Metallumcola ferriviriculae: one gene and its partner. Each later gene encodes a partner of the first gene's protein in a complex. Links are inferred from orthologs where the notes say so. Each region holds a gene or a part of one and is shown in the gene's direction. Other genes may lie near its edges. The genes, in order: rny and pfkA.

Evidence for each region.
Region 2: rny (region 1) and pfkA share a complex: the UniProt entries of both Bacillus subtilis proteins name them as parts of the possible RNA degradosome complex. The link is inferred for Metallumcola ferriviriculae from one-to-one orthologs.

What each region holds. Positions count from the first base shown.
Region 1 is NZ_CP121694.1:2,201,601-2,209,875, forward strand. Bases 1,824-4,640 are described here. They hold rny (ribonuclease Y), read left to right. Parts: upstream 1,824-2,371; coding sequence 2,372-3,910; downstream 3,911-4,640. Other genes in these bases: MFMK1_RS11005 (regulatory protein RecX), read left to right, coding at 1,824-2,087; MFMK1_RS11015 (hypothetical protein), read left to right, coding at 4,056-4,580; MFMK1_RS11020 (TIGR00282 family metallophosphoesterase), read left to right, coding at 4,615-4,640. Outside these bases: MFMK1_RS10995 (metallophosphoesterase family protein), read left to right, coding at 1-330; recombinase RecA, read left to right, coding at 584-1,621; more of MFMK1_RS11005, read left to right, coding at 1,632-1,823; more of MFMK1_RS11020, read left to right, coding at 4,641-5,391; MFMK1_RS11025 (stage V sporulation protein S), read left to right, coding at 5,522-5,782; MFMK1_RS11030 (dipeptidase), read left to right, coding at 5,909-6,853; MFMK1_RS11035 (PHP domain-containing protein), read left to right, coding at 6,853-7,689; MFMK1_RS11040 (LL-diaminopimelate aminotransferase), read left to right, coding at 7,673-8,275. UniProt on the Bacillus subtilis protein: Endoribonuclease that initiates mRNA decay. Initiates the decay of all SAM-dependent riboswitches, such as yitJ riboswitch. Involved in processing of the gapA operon mRNA, it cleaves between cggR and gapA.
Region 2 is NZ_CP121694.1:3,267,633-3,275,860, reverse strand. Bases 1-2,770 are described here. They hold pfkA (6-phosphofructokinase), read left to right. Parts: upstream 1-790; coding sequence 791-1,750; downstream 1,751-2,770. Other genes in these bases: pyk (pyruvate kinase), read left to right, coding at 1,766-2,770; MFMK1_RS16165 (putative signal transducing protein), read left to right, coding at 572-772; mtrB (trp RNA-binding attenuation protein MtrB), read left to right, coding at 1-171. Outside these bases: more of pyk, read left to right, coding at 2,771-3,505; MFMK1_RS16150 (oxaloacetate decarboxylase subunit alpha), read left to right, coding at 3,702-5,111; MFMK1_RS16145 (hypothetical protein), read left to right, coding at 5,280-5,627; septum site-determining protein MinC, read right to left, coding at 5,671-6,345; MFMK1_RS16135 (ATP-binding protein), read left to right, coding at 6,588-8,228. UniProt on the Bacillus subtilis protein: Catalyzes the phosphorylation of D-fructose 6-phosphate to fructose 1,6-bisphosphate by ATP, the first committing step of glycolysis.

The sequences.
Region 1 (8,275 bases):
CCAGTTGATTTAATAATGATACATAATCCCGGTATTGCACGAGAGTTTGCCGGCACGGTACCTGTAATCCTCCACGGGCATGACCACAAATTAAAATTACGGGACATTGACGGAACCCATATAATCGATGCCGGTACCAGTGGTGCCGCCGGTATCAGGGGCTTACAAACCAATAAGGAAGTACCATATTCAGTAGTGCTGCTGCATTTTAAAAAAACTAAAGACGGATATCGACTTATAGCAGCTGATAGTATTAAAGTATTTAATCTACGCAGTGGTTTCCAATTAGAACGCACCCTTTTTAGTGATGTGAACGTGATCGTAAAATAGAAAGCAATAAATTGTGTGTTGTTGCTTAGTAAAGGGTATATTATTTTGGTTAACTAAAGGGGATTGTCCAAGGGGACTAGAATTAATTATTAATAAGAAGAAGCTAATTGCGGGTACCTTTTTGGTCGCTAAATGTCGTGTATAGGTTTGAAATAGAATAAACTTGGATAAATAAGAAATTTAAATTGACAGTGTTTACCAAATGATTTATAATTATAGCGAACAAATGTTCCTTTAGGGAGTGATTATTAAAATGAGTGAGAAACAAAGGGCTTTAGAAATGGCGTTGGGTCAAATCGAAAAACAATTTGGCAAAGGATCAATAATGAAGTTAGGGCAATCCACGGCAAAACTCAACATTGATGTAATTTCGACAGGCTGTTTAGCAATGGATATGGCTTTGGGGGTTGGAGGTGTTCCTAGAGGCAGAATCGTAGAAGTCTATGGGCCTGAATCTTCGGGTAAAACCACTGTGGCGTTACACATAATTGCTGAGGCCCAAAAAAATGGAGGAACCGCGGCATTTATTGATGCAGAGCATGCTCTGGACCCTCTGTATGCAAGAAATTTGGGCGTTGATATTGATAACTTACTAGTATCCCAACCTGATACGGGTGAGCAAGCTTTAGAAATAGCCGAGGCCCTGGTGCGCAGCGGCGCAATTGATGTAATTGTCATTGATTCGGTTGCTGCCCTTGTGCCGCGAGCGGAAATAGAAGGCGAAATGGGCGATGCACATGTGGGATTACAAGCCCGGTTGATGTCTCAGGCTTTGCGAAAGTTGTCCGGTGCCATCAGTAAATCTCATACAACAGCAATTTTTATTAATCAAATTCGTGAAAAAGTAGGGGTAATGTTTGGTAGTCCTGAGACCACTCCAGGTGGCAGGGCATTAAAATTTTATGCCTCGGTAAGACTGGATGTGCGCCGTATTGAAACCCTAAAACAGGGTCAGGAAATGGTTGGCAATCGCACCCGGGCAAAAGTGGTTAAAAATAAAGTAGCCCCTCCCTTTAAACAAGCGGAATTCGATATAATGTATGGTCAAGGCATTTCTCAAGAAGGATGTATTGTGGATATTGGGGTAGAAATGGGCGTTATACAGAAAAGCGGAGCATGGTATTCCTATGGAGACGATCGATTAGGACAAGGCAGGGAAAATGTACGTGAATTCTTAAAAGATAATAAGGACCTTAAAGAGGAATTGGAATCAAAGGTTAGAAAGGCAATTAGTGAAAAATTGGGTTTGCCTGTTGCAGAAGAAAAGGTAGAACAAGCAGAGGCTAACTAAGGGTGTGCCTATGTCCGACAAAGTGATGGCAGCAGCACTGAGGTTACTTAATTTTCGTTGGTATACAGAGTCGGAATTGATTGACAGGCTTAATCGAAAGGGTTTTGAAAGTGACGAGATTAATAATGTAATGACTGAACTTAAGTCTTTGGGTTACGTAGACGACAAACGATTTGTAGATCAATGGGTTTCCCAAAGAAAAAGGTTAAAACCAATGGGGAAGATTCGTATAAAACATGAATTGCAAGCTAAAGGTGTTCAGCGGGAGGTAGTAGATAAAGTGCTTGAAGAAATGCTTCCCCAGATTGAAGAACATGACATTGCACTGTCACTAGCGGACAAGAAACTAAAGAAGAACCCACGAATAGAGTGGCGCAAACTGGCGGCATTTTTAACAAGAAGGGGATTTTCCTGGGAAATAGTATCCCGCGTTGGCAGAGAGCTTGACATAAACAACCAAAAATAATACAATGATTTTGGGAGAAACTAGGTTTAGCCGACTGCCTTAGTGCGGGTTATATATAGATTAAAGTAAACTGGTTTATTGATAGGTGTTTTGTCTATAATTAGTGTTTCAATACTTTAATCTGAATAAGTATGCTTATTTGCATGCATACCCGTTATATGGTATTGGTATGGCCGAGTTTCTAACTCGGCCTTTTTTGTTGGTAAGACTGACTCCCAACGTATTACATGTCTATGTTAATGCATTAGTTATTAAAAATTTTTTGAGAATAGGAGGTGAATGCTATGGATTTAATTCCCATATTGATAGCGATTATACTTGGTCTTATCGGATTCGCAATAGGGTACTTTCTTAGAAAATATTTAGCCGAGGCTAAAATTGCTTCTGCGGAACAGGCAGCAGAAAAAATTATTGGTGAGGCCCAAAAGGAAGCTGAGGCTAAAAAACGGGAGTCCTTACTTGAGGCTAAAGAGGAAGTACACAAACTACGCAGCGAAGTAGAAAAGGAAAACCGTGAACGACGCAGCGAGCTTCAACGCCTGGATCGGCGCCTGGTACAAAAGGAAGAGGCGTTGGATAAAAAGAGTGATAGTCTTGAAAAGAAAGATGAAGGGTTACAGAAAAAACTTGAAGATGCTGATAACCTAAAAATCGAATTAGAGAGTCTTCACCATAAACAGGTAACAGAATTAGAACGGTTATCCGGATTGACTTCCCAAGAGGCAAAAGATATTTTGCTGACGAACGTCCAAGAAGAAATTAAACATGAAAGTGCAATAATGATTAAAGAAATGGAAGATCAGGCCAAGGCAGAAGCGGATAAACGATCTAAAGAAATTGTAACAATGGCTATCCAACGTTGCGCAGCAGACCATGTGGCAGAAACAACTGTATCAGTAGTTACTTTGCCTAACGATGAAATGAAAGGCCGAATCATCGGGCGTGAGGGACGCAATATTAGAACATTGGAGACTCTTACTGGCATAGATTTGATTATTGATGATACTCCGGAAGCTGTTATCCTTTCTGGTTTCGATCCAATTCGCCGCGAGGTTGCTAGAATCGCGCTTGAGAAACTAATATTAGACGGCAGAATTCATCCTGCGCGTATTGAGGAAATGGTTGAAAAAGCGCAAAAAGAAGTTGAACAGCACATTCGCGAAGAAGGTGAACAAGCTACATTTGAAACCGGTATTCACGGTCTTCATCCAGAATTGGTTCGGCTGCTGGGAAGACTTAAGTACCGTACCAGCTATGGACAGAATGTGTTAAAGCATTCCATTGAGGTTGCTCATTTGGCATATATGATGGCCGAAGAGCTGGGTATGGATTCGCAATTGGCTAAGAGAGCAGGTTTGCTTCATGACATTGGTAAAGCTGTTGACCATGAAGTTGAAGGTCCACATGTTAAAATCGGGGCAGATTTGGCGAAGAAATATCGTGAAAGCAGCGATGTGGTGCATATTGTTGGCGCGCACCATGGAGATATTGAAGCTGAAAGTATGGAGGCAGTACTGGTTCAGGCTGCTGACGCTATTTCAGCTGCAAGACCCGGAGCCCGAAGAGAAACTCTTGAATCTTATATTAAGCGACTGGAGACATTAGAAGAGATTGCTAACTCCTTCGAAGGTGTTGAAAAATCTTTTGCTATTCAAGCAGGTCGGGAAATTCGTATTATGGTTAAACCTGAACGGGTGGATGACGCTTCATCGCCACAGGTGGCTAGGGATATCGTAAAACGAATCGAGCAGGATCTTGAGTATCCTGGACAGATTAAAGTAGTGGTAATCCGAGAGACCCGCTCGGTAGATTATGCAAAATAGAGTGAATTTGAATACAACGGTCCTTCGGGACCGTTTTCCATTTCTGCGATAAATATCAGTGGAAAGTTTCATCACCCGATGCAGGAAAAGCGACTATAACTAAAGAACATTACTTAAACAGTATTTGATAGGGCAGGTGAAATTAATGGGGCTGCAGTTTCGTAATGGTGAGGAAGTTTCAGATAGTATAGGCCTTCTTATATCAATCTTAGTACGTTACCCGGAAGTAGGTACTATAAATTTTGACCCAAAACACAATGTATTAAAGTTTACGTTTATTCTTTCCCATAGAGTTACCGAGGACCAGATAGAAGTTTTTTCAAAAGAATTTAAAGAATGCGTCGAAACTTTCAGCCATATTGCTGATACCGTTTTACGGGACAATAGGTTAATCTGCTGGGAACATGATGAGGTTATGCTTATAGAAGTCTATCGTGATGTGGAAAGCCTCAGTCAAGACGAAATCGCCATGCTGATCTCCTTGCTTTACAAACACTTCTTAGGAATATTAGTTGCTGATGAAAATGATTCCTTTTTTGAATATGATTTAGATTATCAGGAAGAGTTAATTAGTAATATTTTGGAAAGTATAGAAATGGGTACGGAACTCCCCGAAGGAAAATTAATTGCGTTTCGTGACGACGGTAAAGTAATGGTATTCAATAAGTAGCCACTATATTGCATGAACACAGGAGGATGTAGTTTTGAATATAATGATGATTGGTGATATTGTTGGGCGCCCTGGAAGGAATATTGTTCGTCAAATTCTTCCTGAACTACGGCGGGATTACGCAATAGACTTGGTAATAGCGAATGGTGAAAATATTGCCGGTGGTATTGGTGTCACCCGAGAGACGGTCGCCGAACTTTACAACTCTGGAGTAGATGTGATTACAACGGGTAATCATGTTTGGGATAAGAAAGATGTATTTAATTTCATCGACCAGGACCAGTACATTGTTAGACCTGCCAATTACCCACCAGAAACGCCCGGAAAAGGTTATACAATTATAACCATTGACAATGTAAACGTCGCTGTAGTCAGCCTGGCCGGCAGGGTTTTCATGGAGCCGTTAGACTGTCCTTTTCGTACAGCAAAAGACAAACTTGATAGTATTCATAATAAGGCAGATGTTTTTATCGTTGATTTTCATGCCGAAGCAACATCAGAAAAACAGGCCTTAGCTTGGTTTTTAGATGGGCGGGTTTCTGCTGTTTGCGGCACCCATACACATGTTCAGACTAATGACGCCCGCATTCTGCCGGGAGGCACAGCCTTTATAAGTGATGTCGGCATGACCGGTCCCTATAATTCGGTATTAGGCGTGGACAAGGATTTGGTAATAAAGAAGTTTACTGGACAGCTCCCAGTAAGGTTTGAGGTTGCCAACGGACCCTGCCAGTTTAATGCGGTAATTGTTGAGGTTGATATTTGTCTTGGTAGAGCAAAAGAGATAGAAACGGTTAATTTTGTCCGATAAAAAATTTTTTGTTTATATTATGAGAATATTTAAAAAAATCTTAATATAAAAAAGGAATTTTTTAGTGTGTGCTAGAATATACAGATAATAGGGGTAATATATCATTGAAACAATCAAGGAGGTCTAATCTATGGAAGTGTTGAAGGTTTCAGCAAAATCGAGTCCAAATTCTGTTGCAGGCGCTTTAGCTGGTGTTTTAAGGGAACACGGCGGCGCTGAATTGCAAGCTATTGGTGCCGGTGCGCTTAATCAAGCAGTTAAAGCGGTAGCTATTGCCCGAGGTTTCGTTGCTCCTAGTGGTGTTGATCTGGTTTGTATCCCCGCATTTACAGATATAATGATTGATGGTGAAGAGAGAACTGCAATTAAATTAATTGTGGGGCCTCGCTAAGTAAAAGTTTTTAAAAGACCTGTTTGTTTACAAAAGACAAGCAGGTCTTTTGTTTTGCTATTTTTTCAGTTTTATGGTTTACTTTTTGCTATGTGCTTGTAATAATACTGTTAAGAAGGTGATATTTTGAATGCATTTATCGTGGATACTCATTGTGATTCTGTCAAATGGCTTGCGCAAGGTGTCAGTTTGAGAAACCATCCAGGTCATTTGGATTTAACCCGCCTTAATTCCGCTGTAAAGCTCCAATTTTTCGCAATGTTTGTTGAAAGCAGTTACAAACCTCAGCGCGCGATGGAGCGCACATTAGAATTAATTGACTTATCTTTGCAGTCAATGGAGCAAAATAAAGATGTCCTTACTATGGTGAATACCCGGGAAGATTTGCAGCAATTGACCACGGCTAAAACCTGCGGTGCCCTGCTGGCAATTGAAGGCGGTGAGGCTATCATAGATACCTATATGGTGCGTCACCTTTTTCGCCTTGGAGTTAGAAGTATCGGTTTGACTTGGAATCAGCGCAACCGACTGGCAGACGGTGTATTAGGCGGTTCCGGCGGCTTGACTCAATTAGGTAAGAAGGTGGTAAAAGAAATGAATGCTTTAGGTATACTGGTAGATGCGGCCCATATGTCACCTAAATCATTCTGGGATGTGTTGCGTACCTCCAGCCAGCCAATAATAGTATCTCATGCCAATTGCCGCGCACTGTGTGATCATGTTCGCAATCTTACAGATCTACAGATAAAGACTTTGGCAGCTCAAGATGGAGTTTTTTGTTTGACATTTGCCCCTGATTTCCTCAAAGAAAATGGCAGTACAATTGACGATCTCCTTGACCATATAGCGTATGCCGCGGATTTAATAGGTCCTGAACATATAGGTATCGGATCTGATTTTGATGGTGTAGATAGCTTACCTGAAGGTCTTAAAGGTGTAGAAGACTATTATAAAATATACCAGGGGTTAGAGCAACGCGGCTTTTCTGAAAGTGAATGCCAAGCAATTTCAGGCGGGAATGTAAGAAAATTACTGATGCGGATACTACCGAAAGAGGTGGGTAAAAGCTGATGGTAGTGGATTTGCATACCCATACTACTGCATCCGATGGTGCAGTTAGCCCTGAAGAGTTAGTCAAACTAGCATTGACAGCCGGGCTGCATGCTATTGCAGTTACTGACCATGATACCGTAGGAGGTTTAGCAGCGGCGGAAGAAGCGGCTGCTAAATTGCCTATTAAAGTCATTCCGGGGATCGAAATTAGTACTGACTGGCAAGATGAGGAAATCCATGCATTAGGGTACTTCATAGATTATAATTGCCAAAAACTGCAGAAAGTGTTGGATATCTTGGCAGAGGAGCGTTTCCAGCGGGGTAAAAAGATGGTGTCAAAGCTGAGACGGATAGGAATATTGATATCCTGGGCAAGGGTTCAACATCTGGCCAAAGAAGGTGTTGTGGGGCGGCCCCACGTTGCTCAGGCTATGTTGGAAGAAGGCTATGTGGGAAATATCTCTGAGGCTTTTAGGAAGTATCTGTCTAAGGGTCAGGTCGGTTATGTATGCCGAATGAAGCTTACGCCGGCTGAGGCTGTAAAGTTGATTAGAGACGCGGGGGGAGTCCCGGTACTGGCTCATCCTGGTTTGTTACGTAACCACCATAAACTAGGAGAAATTATTTCCAAGGGATTTCAGGGGATTGAAGTATATTATCCCCAGCATGATTCAGAACAGGTTCGCCTTTATTTGACCCTGGCGCAACAGTACGGCTTGGTGGTTACAGGCGGTTCTGATTTCCATGGTGCCTCCAGGGCGAAGAATAAATTGGCTGCATCGACAGTTGCTAATAAAGTCGTGAGCGACTTAGTAAAGATACGAGAGGAGACCAAGCATGGAAATTGCAAATAGGCTGCGCGGACAGGATTCAGCTATCTTTTCTGAAATGGACAGATTGCGTGTAGTTGAAGAAGATAAAGGAAGGGATATCATTAATTTAAGCATCGGGAGTCCGGACCTTCCGCCCCCACCCCATGTGGTAGAAGCTCTAAGCAGTGCGGTAAATGATTATAATAATTATGGATACGCCCTTACACAAGGAATGAAGGAATTGAGACAGGCCGTGGCTGATATGTATCTGAAACGGTTCAATGTGAAGTTAGACCCGGCAACAGAGATATTGTCGTTAATGGGATCCCAAGATGGATTGGCCCATATTTATTTAGCATTCATTAACCCAGGTGATTGGGGGCTAATTCCTGACCCGGGTTATCCGATATACAGTTTTGGCCTATTTCTTGCCGGGGGCAGGAAATACCCCATGCCATTGGTGAAAGATAACGACTTTTTACCGGATTTATCTGCCATTCCAGAGGAAATAGCGGATAAAGCTAAGATTATGGTTTTGAACTATCCGAACAATCCTAACGCTGCGGTAGCGGACAAGGCATTCTTTGAGGAAATCGTTAAATTTGCCAGGAAGCATCATATTATTGTT
Region 2 (8,228 bases), 1.1 Mb from region 1 along the record:
GTTACCCTGATTGGCCTGACCAGAGGGCAAAATACCAAATTTCATCATACTGAGAAATTAGATAAAGGCGAGGTTATGATAGCGCAGTTTACCGAGCATACGTCTGCTATCAAAATTCGCGGTCGGGCTAGGGTTTACACTAAACACGGACAGGTGGAAACCGGGGAATAATTAGTAGTTTTTTAATGTATAGAAAATTATGGGTTGTGGATAATTTCCTATACATGGGGGTTGTTAAGGGGGCTTGCCCCCTTATGTTAAATGCAGGAGGGTCTACCCGCAAGGGGCATGCCAAAACTCTACAGCAACAAGTTGCTAAGAGTTTTGCAACAGCGAAGCGACCTAGGGCGAGTGGCGTCACGAATAAGTGACGCCAAGGTACGAGCGCCGCCGAGTCGGTGAGGCGGCCGGGTGCGCAGCACCCAGGGGTTCCCTGGGTAAGAATATAGAGAGACTTGGCAACTTGTTGCCTAGTCGATCTTAATGCCCTTGGGTGCAAAAGCATTACCTTTAAGTGCCGGAAGGCATTAAATGCTTTTGTTCTGGTTTTAAGCAATCGAGGAGGCTTTTTATGTGGACCGTTGTCTATATTGCAACTAACTCTATTACCGCAGAAAAAATCCGCGATAAACTGTCCCAAGAAGGGGTGCTGGTAACTTTACGGGCAGTTGGTGCCTCGCCGCTTGGCGAATCAAGGTCGGTAGAGGTTTTAGTGCCTGAAGGTGAAATTGAAGAAGCCCATGAAATTATCAGTGAGACCATTGGTAAATGACGGAAGGAGTGCAAATCTTTGAACAACATTGCAGTTCTAACCAGCGGGGGTGATGCCCCGGGAATGAATGCGGCAATTAGGGCAGTTGTACGTTCGGGCATTTACCAGGACTTAAATGTTTTTGGAATTATGCAGGGATATACTGGACTGATAGAGGATAAATTCCAGCACTTAAAGGTCAGTTCGGTGGCAGATATCATCCACAGGGGGGGAACGAAGCTATTAACCTCACGCAGTGAAGAATTTCGGACAGAAGCAGGAAGAAAAAAGGCCCTGGCAAATCTTCGTAAGCATAATATTGACGGCATAGTGGTTATCGGTGGTGACGGCTCTTTTGCCGGTGCATCTAAATTGGCAAAACTGGGTATGCCTGTAATAGGAGTGCCTGGTACTATTGATAACGACATTCCTTTTACTGAAGCAACCATTGGTTTTGATACTGCAGTCAACACGGTGATAGATGCCATCAACAAAATAAGGGATACTGCCACATCGCATCAACGGGTGTGGCTGGTAGAAGTTATGGGCAGGTCATCCGGGCATATAGCGTTGGAAGCAGGGCTCGCCGGCGGTGCCGAGACGGTGTTGATACCCGAAGTACCTAAGGATCTTGAAACAGTTATCTCCAAGATTAAAAAGGGAAGGCGCAGAGGAAAACTGCACAATATCATTGTTGTTGCTGAGGGTGTCGGTAGTGCGATGGATATCAGTAAGGATATTGAGAGTATCAGCGGTCTTCAGACAAAGGTAACAATTCTTGGGCATATCCAGCGGGGGGGCACACCTACGGCCTTTGATAGGGTGTTAGCAAGCCGAATGGGTGCGGAGGCTGTAAAACTTTTGCTTGAAGGAAAAAGTAACCGGATGGTTGGTATAGCTAACAGAGCAATTCAAAACGTCGATATTACTGAAGCTTTGGCTAGTAAAAAAGAGATTGATTTGGAGATGTACCAACTTGCAGGAGTATTATCAATTTAGCTCGGGAGGAAAAAAATGCGACATACCAAAATAGTAGCGACCATTGGCCCCGCTAGTGACAAGGAAGCAATTCTAAAAGATTTAATGAAAGCCGGGCTGAATGTTGCGCGGCTTAACTTTTCTCATGGTACCCACGAAGAACATGGGCAGCGGGTATCCCTTATCCGAGAGATTGCTGGTCAGTTGGAGCAGAGCGTTGCCCTGATGCTGGATACGAAGGGTCCGGAAATACGTATCGGCAAAGTGCCCAATGATAAGATGGAACTGGAAGAAGGACAGGAAATTGTCTTGGCCTCTGGTAACAGTGAAGGAATCCCTGTGACCTACAAAAACCTTGCTAGGGACGTTTCCCAGGGAGATAAGATACTGTTGGATGATGGCCTTATTGGTTTGGAAGTGCTCCACACTGAGGCCGATACTGTCAGCTGCAAAGTACTTAACGACGGCACTTTAAAAAGTAATAAGGGTGTTAATGTTCCAGGGGTATTACTGGAACTTCCGGCAATAACGGATAAGGATGTTGAGGACATCAACTTTGCTATAGAGCATCGGCTTGATTTTATTGCAGCTTCTTTTGTCCGGCGTGCTGCCGATGTTCTCGAAATCCGCCGGATTCTGGAGTCTAAGAAAGCCGACATACATATAATCGCGAAGATAGAAACCCAAGCGGCAGTGAATAATATTGAAGCGATTTTAAAGGTATCAGACGGAATAATGGTAGCGCGAGGGGATTTAGGAGTAGAAATCCCTGCTGAAGAAGTACCTTTAGTTCAAAAAGAAATTATTCGTAAGTGTAATTTGGTTGGTAAACCGGTCATCACCGCTACCCAGATGTTGGACTCCATGATCAGCCATCCCCGGCCGACTAGGGCCGAAGCCAGCGATGTGGCTAACGCTATCTTGGATGGTACTGATGCTATTATGCTTTCTGGGGAAACAGCCGCCGGTGAGTATCCTGTGGAGGCGGTGTCCACCATGCATAGAATAGCTCAGCGGGCTGAGCAGGCCATCAAGTTTAAGCAGAACCTCCAGGAAAGCCAAGTGGACAGTACCCGTTCCGTTACAGAGGCTATCAGTCATGCCAGTTGTACCATATCGTTTGATTTGGGAACGGCGGCGATTATCACTCCCACTGAATCCGGATCAACGCCGCGAATGGTGGCAAAGTACCGTCCTAAGGCTCCCATTATAGCTGCAAGCCCGCATAGCGATGTGTTGCGGAAACTTTCTTTGGTTTGGGGTGTTACTGGACAGGAAGTCCCGGCGTCCGATGGTACCGACGACATGATCAATGGCGCTGTTACTGCCGCCCTGGGTAAAAACTTAATTCAATGCGGTGATATGGTGGTTATCACTGCCGGCCTGCCGGTGGGCGTATCCGGCACCACAAACCTATTGAAGGTTCATATAGTGGGTGAAATTATTGCCCAAGGTACAGGTATCGGGGAAACTGTGATAACGGGCACGGTGAAAATAGCTGCTTCCGAAGAACAGGCAATGGCAGATGTAAAAGAAGGGGATATTTTGGTTGCAGTAGGTACCTATGGAGATTTAGTACCCGCGATGAAGAAGGCAGCAGCAGTTATAACCGAAGAAGGGGGCTTAACTTCACATGCGGCCATTGTGGGCTTAAGTCTTCAACTACCGGTAGTTGTTGGAGTGGAACAGGCCACTACTTTGCTGCAGAACGGCGATACTATCACTGTTGATGGCCGACAGGGAATAATTTATCGCGGTTTAACTAAGGTTCTTTAACTAAGTTTAGTGACATTGCCAAGCAAAGAAGCTTGCTAGAATGTAGTGAATATTGTATTCAATTTCTAATAGGCAGGAATGGGCGGGGCGTTATTGAATATATATAGCTTATTACCCGGGACTATTGGCTTAAGCTAATTCTTGAGTAATCAACGATGATAATGTTGCTGCACTTATTTTATTTGGAGGTGACGCTATGTCAGGTAAACCCGTGGGAATTACAGACACCACTTTTCGGGATGCACACCAGTCTCTGTTGGCTACGAGGATGAAAATTGACCATATGCTGCCCATTGCAGAGAAGATGGATAAAGTTGGTTTTTACTCTATGGAAGTTTGGGGCGGGGCAACATTTGACAGTTGTATGCGCTTTCTCAATGAAGATCCGTGGGAGCGGTTACGTAAACTAAGAGAAGTATTGAAGAATACCAAGCTGCAAATGCTGCTTCGGGGTCAGAATCTGGTGGGCTATCGTCATTATGCCGACGATGTAGTGGAGGCCTTTATTACCAAGGCTAAGGAGAACGGCATAGACATTTTCCGCATCTTCGATGCGTTAAATGATGTTCGCAACATGGCTAAAGCGATGGAGGTGGCCAAAAGCGTTGGCGGCCATGTCCAGGCAACAATTTCCTACACCACCAGTCCCGTACATAACATCGACCATTACGTGGAAAAATCATTGGAGCTGCAGAAGCTGGGTGCGGATTCCCTTTGTATTAAGGATATGGCCGGCATTCTTACGCCGATACATGGCTACGACTTGGTTAAAAGGCTCAAACAGGAGTTAGAAATACCTATTCAGCTGCACTGTCATTATACTAGTGGTATGGCATCCATGACCTATCTCAAGGCCATAGAAGCCGGTGTGGACGTTATTGATACGGCCATCTCTTCTTTATCTATGGGCACTTCCCAACCGGCGACGGAGCCAATGATCGCGACACTGCAGGGGACTGAGTGGGATACAGGACTAGACCTTGACCTATTATCTGAAATTGCTGAGTACTTTAAGGGTATCCGCGGCGAATATAAAGCGTTTGATTTGGCTGGTAATACGGTAGATGCCAATGTGCTTCTTTACCAAATTCCCGGGGGTATGTTATCAAATTTCTATTCTCAGTTATCACAACAGAATTCACTGGATAAGCTGCCTGATGTTTTGGCAGAGGTACCACGGGTAAGGAAGGATTTTGGGTACCCGCCGTTGGTGACTCCATCTAGCCAGATTGTCGGGTCCCAGGCGGTATTCAATATTTTGGCAGGGGAACGCTACAAAATGGTTACCAATGAAGTAAAAAATTACATGCGCGGTTTATATGGACGCCCGCCTGCGGAAGTTGACCCGGAAATACGGAAAAAAATTATCGGCGATGAACAGCCCATAGAAGGTCGTCCAGCAGACTTGTTGGAACCCCAGCTGCCGGCCGCAAAGAAAGAAATTGCTCAGTACATGGAAAAGGAAGAGGACATAATTTCCTACGCTATTTTTCCCCAAGTGGCGGAAAGATTCCTGGAGGAAAGAATGTCTAAAAAGACCAAGGTGGATTTTCGTATTGCCCAGGAAGGGCCGGAAAATGGACAATCACCGTATCATCCGGTGTAAGTAAAAGGGCTGGCGGTTACTACCGCCGGCTTTTTACGTATATATGGCGGAACTTATGGATTGCGGATAATCTCCTAAACAGAGGGGTGTGCCCCTTCGGTTGCGAGGTACTCAGTCGGCTGAAGCTTTAGGCGGTGGAGCATTTAGACAGGTAGGGGAGGGACCGATATGTTGGAGCTTTTGGAAGAGTTATTGCCAAATTTCAAACAGGAATTTAACCGGCGGGTGACCATGCAGGAACTAACGAGACTTTCGATTCAGCTTTCACCGAAAACGGCAATAGTAATATCTAACCAGTGGATGTACGTAATTCAAAAGAAATGGCTTTCATTAAAATGTAAAAGTTTTAATCCCCATGAAATAGGTGTGGTGGATTATCGCGACGGTAAGTTAATTATCGAATTAAGCAATGGCCGCCGTGAGATATTAAATGTAGCAGATGAAAAAATCGGCGTAATTACATTCGGGTTGGAAAAGATAAACGAGCACCTTGCCGGTGCCCGTCGCTCTCGGTAAACAAATATTTAAATTCTACGTTTTCTAAGGATGCTTCCGAAAGCTATCTTCTTTTATTGGGGTTATATTTTTCAATTATAATACCTTCTTCTTCGCTGGCGAAAGCCAGTTCTGGGAATGGCCGTTCAATGAGACTTTCCGGTGAACGGGCAATTTTATCCGCGATGCGCAGTTGACTGGGATGGAGTTTATAAGCTGCTATAACAGCGTCCATATCCCCTGCACAGCCGGCATGAGCCGTACCCCTCAGTGCTCCCAACACGAGGATGTTGCCGGTTGCTTTGATTTCAGCTCCTGGGTTTAAATCGCCAAGCAGGACTACATTGCCGTCATGAGTTACTTTACCGCCGGAGCGGATGTTTTTATGCAGCAACAGTGTATCCCCCATTGGCCCGGTGGTAGGTTTTGCCTTAATCGGGGCCGGTTTTCTGCGCATTTTATGTTTTTTTACGGGTTTTGGCGGTTCAATAGGGGTATCCGCCAGGACGAGCCCATAATGTTTACATAGGGTGTGCAGTTGCTTCGTCGTATCCTCGTTGGTCGGTGGAATACAATGCAAGGAATACATAGCGCCGCTAAAAAAGCCGTTGGCTTCCTGCAGTCTCTTCTCAAGTGTGGCGGTTAGGCTTCCCTCGGCGACCTGGCCGTTACAATAGATTAACAAACCATGTTTGGTCCCTTTTATATTAATGCATTCATGTAATGCCTCATTTTGCAAGTTTGATCACTCCTTATCCCTGCCTACCAAAAAATTCGAGCTTTAATGACTAATTCCTGCTCCAAAACAAATTGTTTTGACGATAGTACCAGGTTTTTCCGAGAAGTTATTATAAATTTCTCCATTCGACCTAAATCGCCAATTAATCTCAAAAACACTGATAATTCTCCGAAGGAAAAGGTCAGCAATTGTGGAATGAAACCTTGGTAATGTTTTAGTTGGTGGAGAGGGTGACTGGGTTCTTGGAAAACAGTATAGAGAGTAGCTTAACTACCATGCATAAAACTGTAATAGTTATTAATCTCTTTTTCGTTAGTTATTCCCTATGGATTGTCGGCGCAGGGCAATCCATAGGGAATTTGTTAATGGTAAGTTTGTTTTTTTTATTTGGTGTTTATTTGAGTACCTATACACTGATGAATAAAAATAGAATGATTTATTTTTGGGATGTTCTCTGTCTCCTTTCAAGCTTTGCGGCCTTGAACATTGTTACATATACCACCGGAGGCTATTATAGCACATATCACTTCCTATATCTGATGCCCGTGGTTATTTTCATTTTTGACGGTAAGATTAGCTTAGCTAAGGCTTTTGTCAATCTGACTACCGCTGCCATGGCTTTGTGTTGGTTAGTGCAGATGCATATGGTGAAGCATTCTTTTGTGATAGATGATAACTTCCTGTATCTACTTGGTGTTATAGTGCTGATGCGTTTTGAGTTTCGTATACTGAGCCGTTTGACTGAAACGGTAGAACAAAAGATACTGCAGATGGAAGGAGATGTAAAGATAGACCATCAGACTTGCTTGTGGCGCTACAGTGAATTTGAGAAGCTCTTGAAGGGTAAAGTCTTACAATGGAAAACGGAAGGCATTCCTTTCCAGTTAGTAATCATTGACTTGGGTAATTTGCAGTACCATAATAGCAAGTATGGCTTTAAGACAGGGGATAAGATAATTAGCGGCATGGCTGAGGCATTACGTAACGCCTTGCCTTCAGGAGACGAGGCATTCCGCTATTCAGGGGATCAGTTTGCGGTTTTTTCCGGAGCTGATAAAGGTACGGTGGAAGAATTTATCAACGGCTTACAAGCCGATGCCCGCCGAGTAGCGGCTAAGCTGGACATTGATAGATTAAACCTGTTGGTTGGCTGTGCCAATTGTCCTGAAGATGCATGCGCCGAAGATGATATATTGGAACACGCGATGAACCGTCTGGAAGATGCAAAAGCACTTGTCAAGCGGGAAAAAATAGAACGGCAGAAACGAGCAGAAAAGATGGCTTTGGTGGGGCATCTCGCGGCCGGGCTGGCCCATGAACTACGTAATCCTTTAACTTCGGTAAAGGGCTTTTGTCAGCTGGCGAAGGAAGCCACAGGGGAACCTACCGTCAAAGGGTATCTGGACTTTGCCAATGACGATGTAGAACGGTTAATTAAATTGATTAACGATTTCCTATTATTAACCAAACCTTCTGCTCCACATTTACAACCCCTTGATATTATTGACCTGCTGCAGGAAATTATCGACTTTTTGGAAAGCCAGGCAAGACTTTATGAGGTTTCCGTAGTTATGCAAATTCCCAGTTGCTTTCCTTTAGTGATGGGTGATAAGGAGCAGTTACGGCAGGCTATAGTTAATGTAATGGTAAATGCATTTGAAGCTATCTCCGAAAATGGGCAGTTGAATGTGCGTCTTTATTCCTTGGCGGACCGAATAGCGATTGCCTTTGAAGATAACGGCATGGGAATAACCAAGCAGGATATTAGCCATATTCTTAATCCCTTTTTTACTACAAAGGAAGAGGGGACAGGGTTGGGTCTTGCCATTACCCAGCACATTGTTGCCAGCCATGGCGGGGATATAGTGGTACGCAGTGAGGAA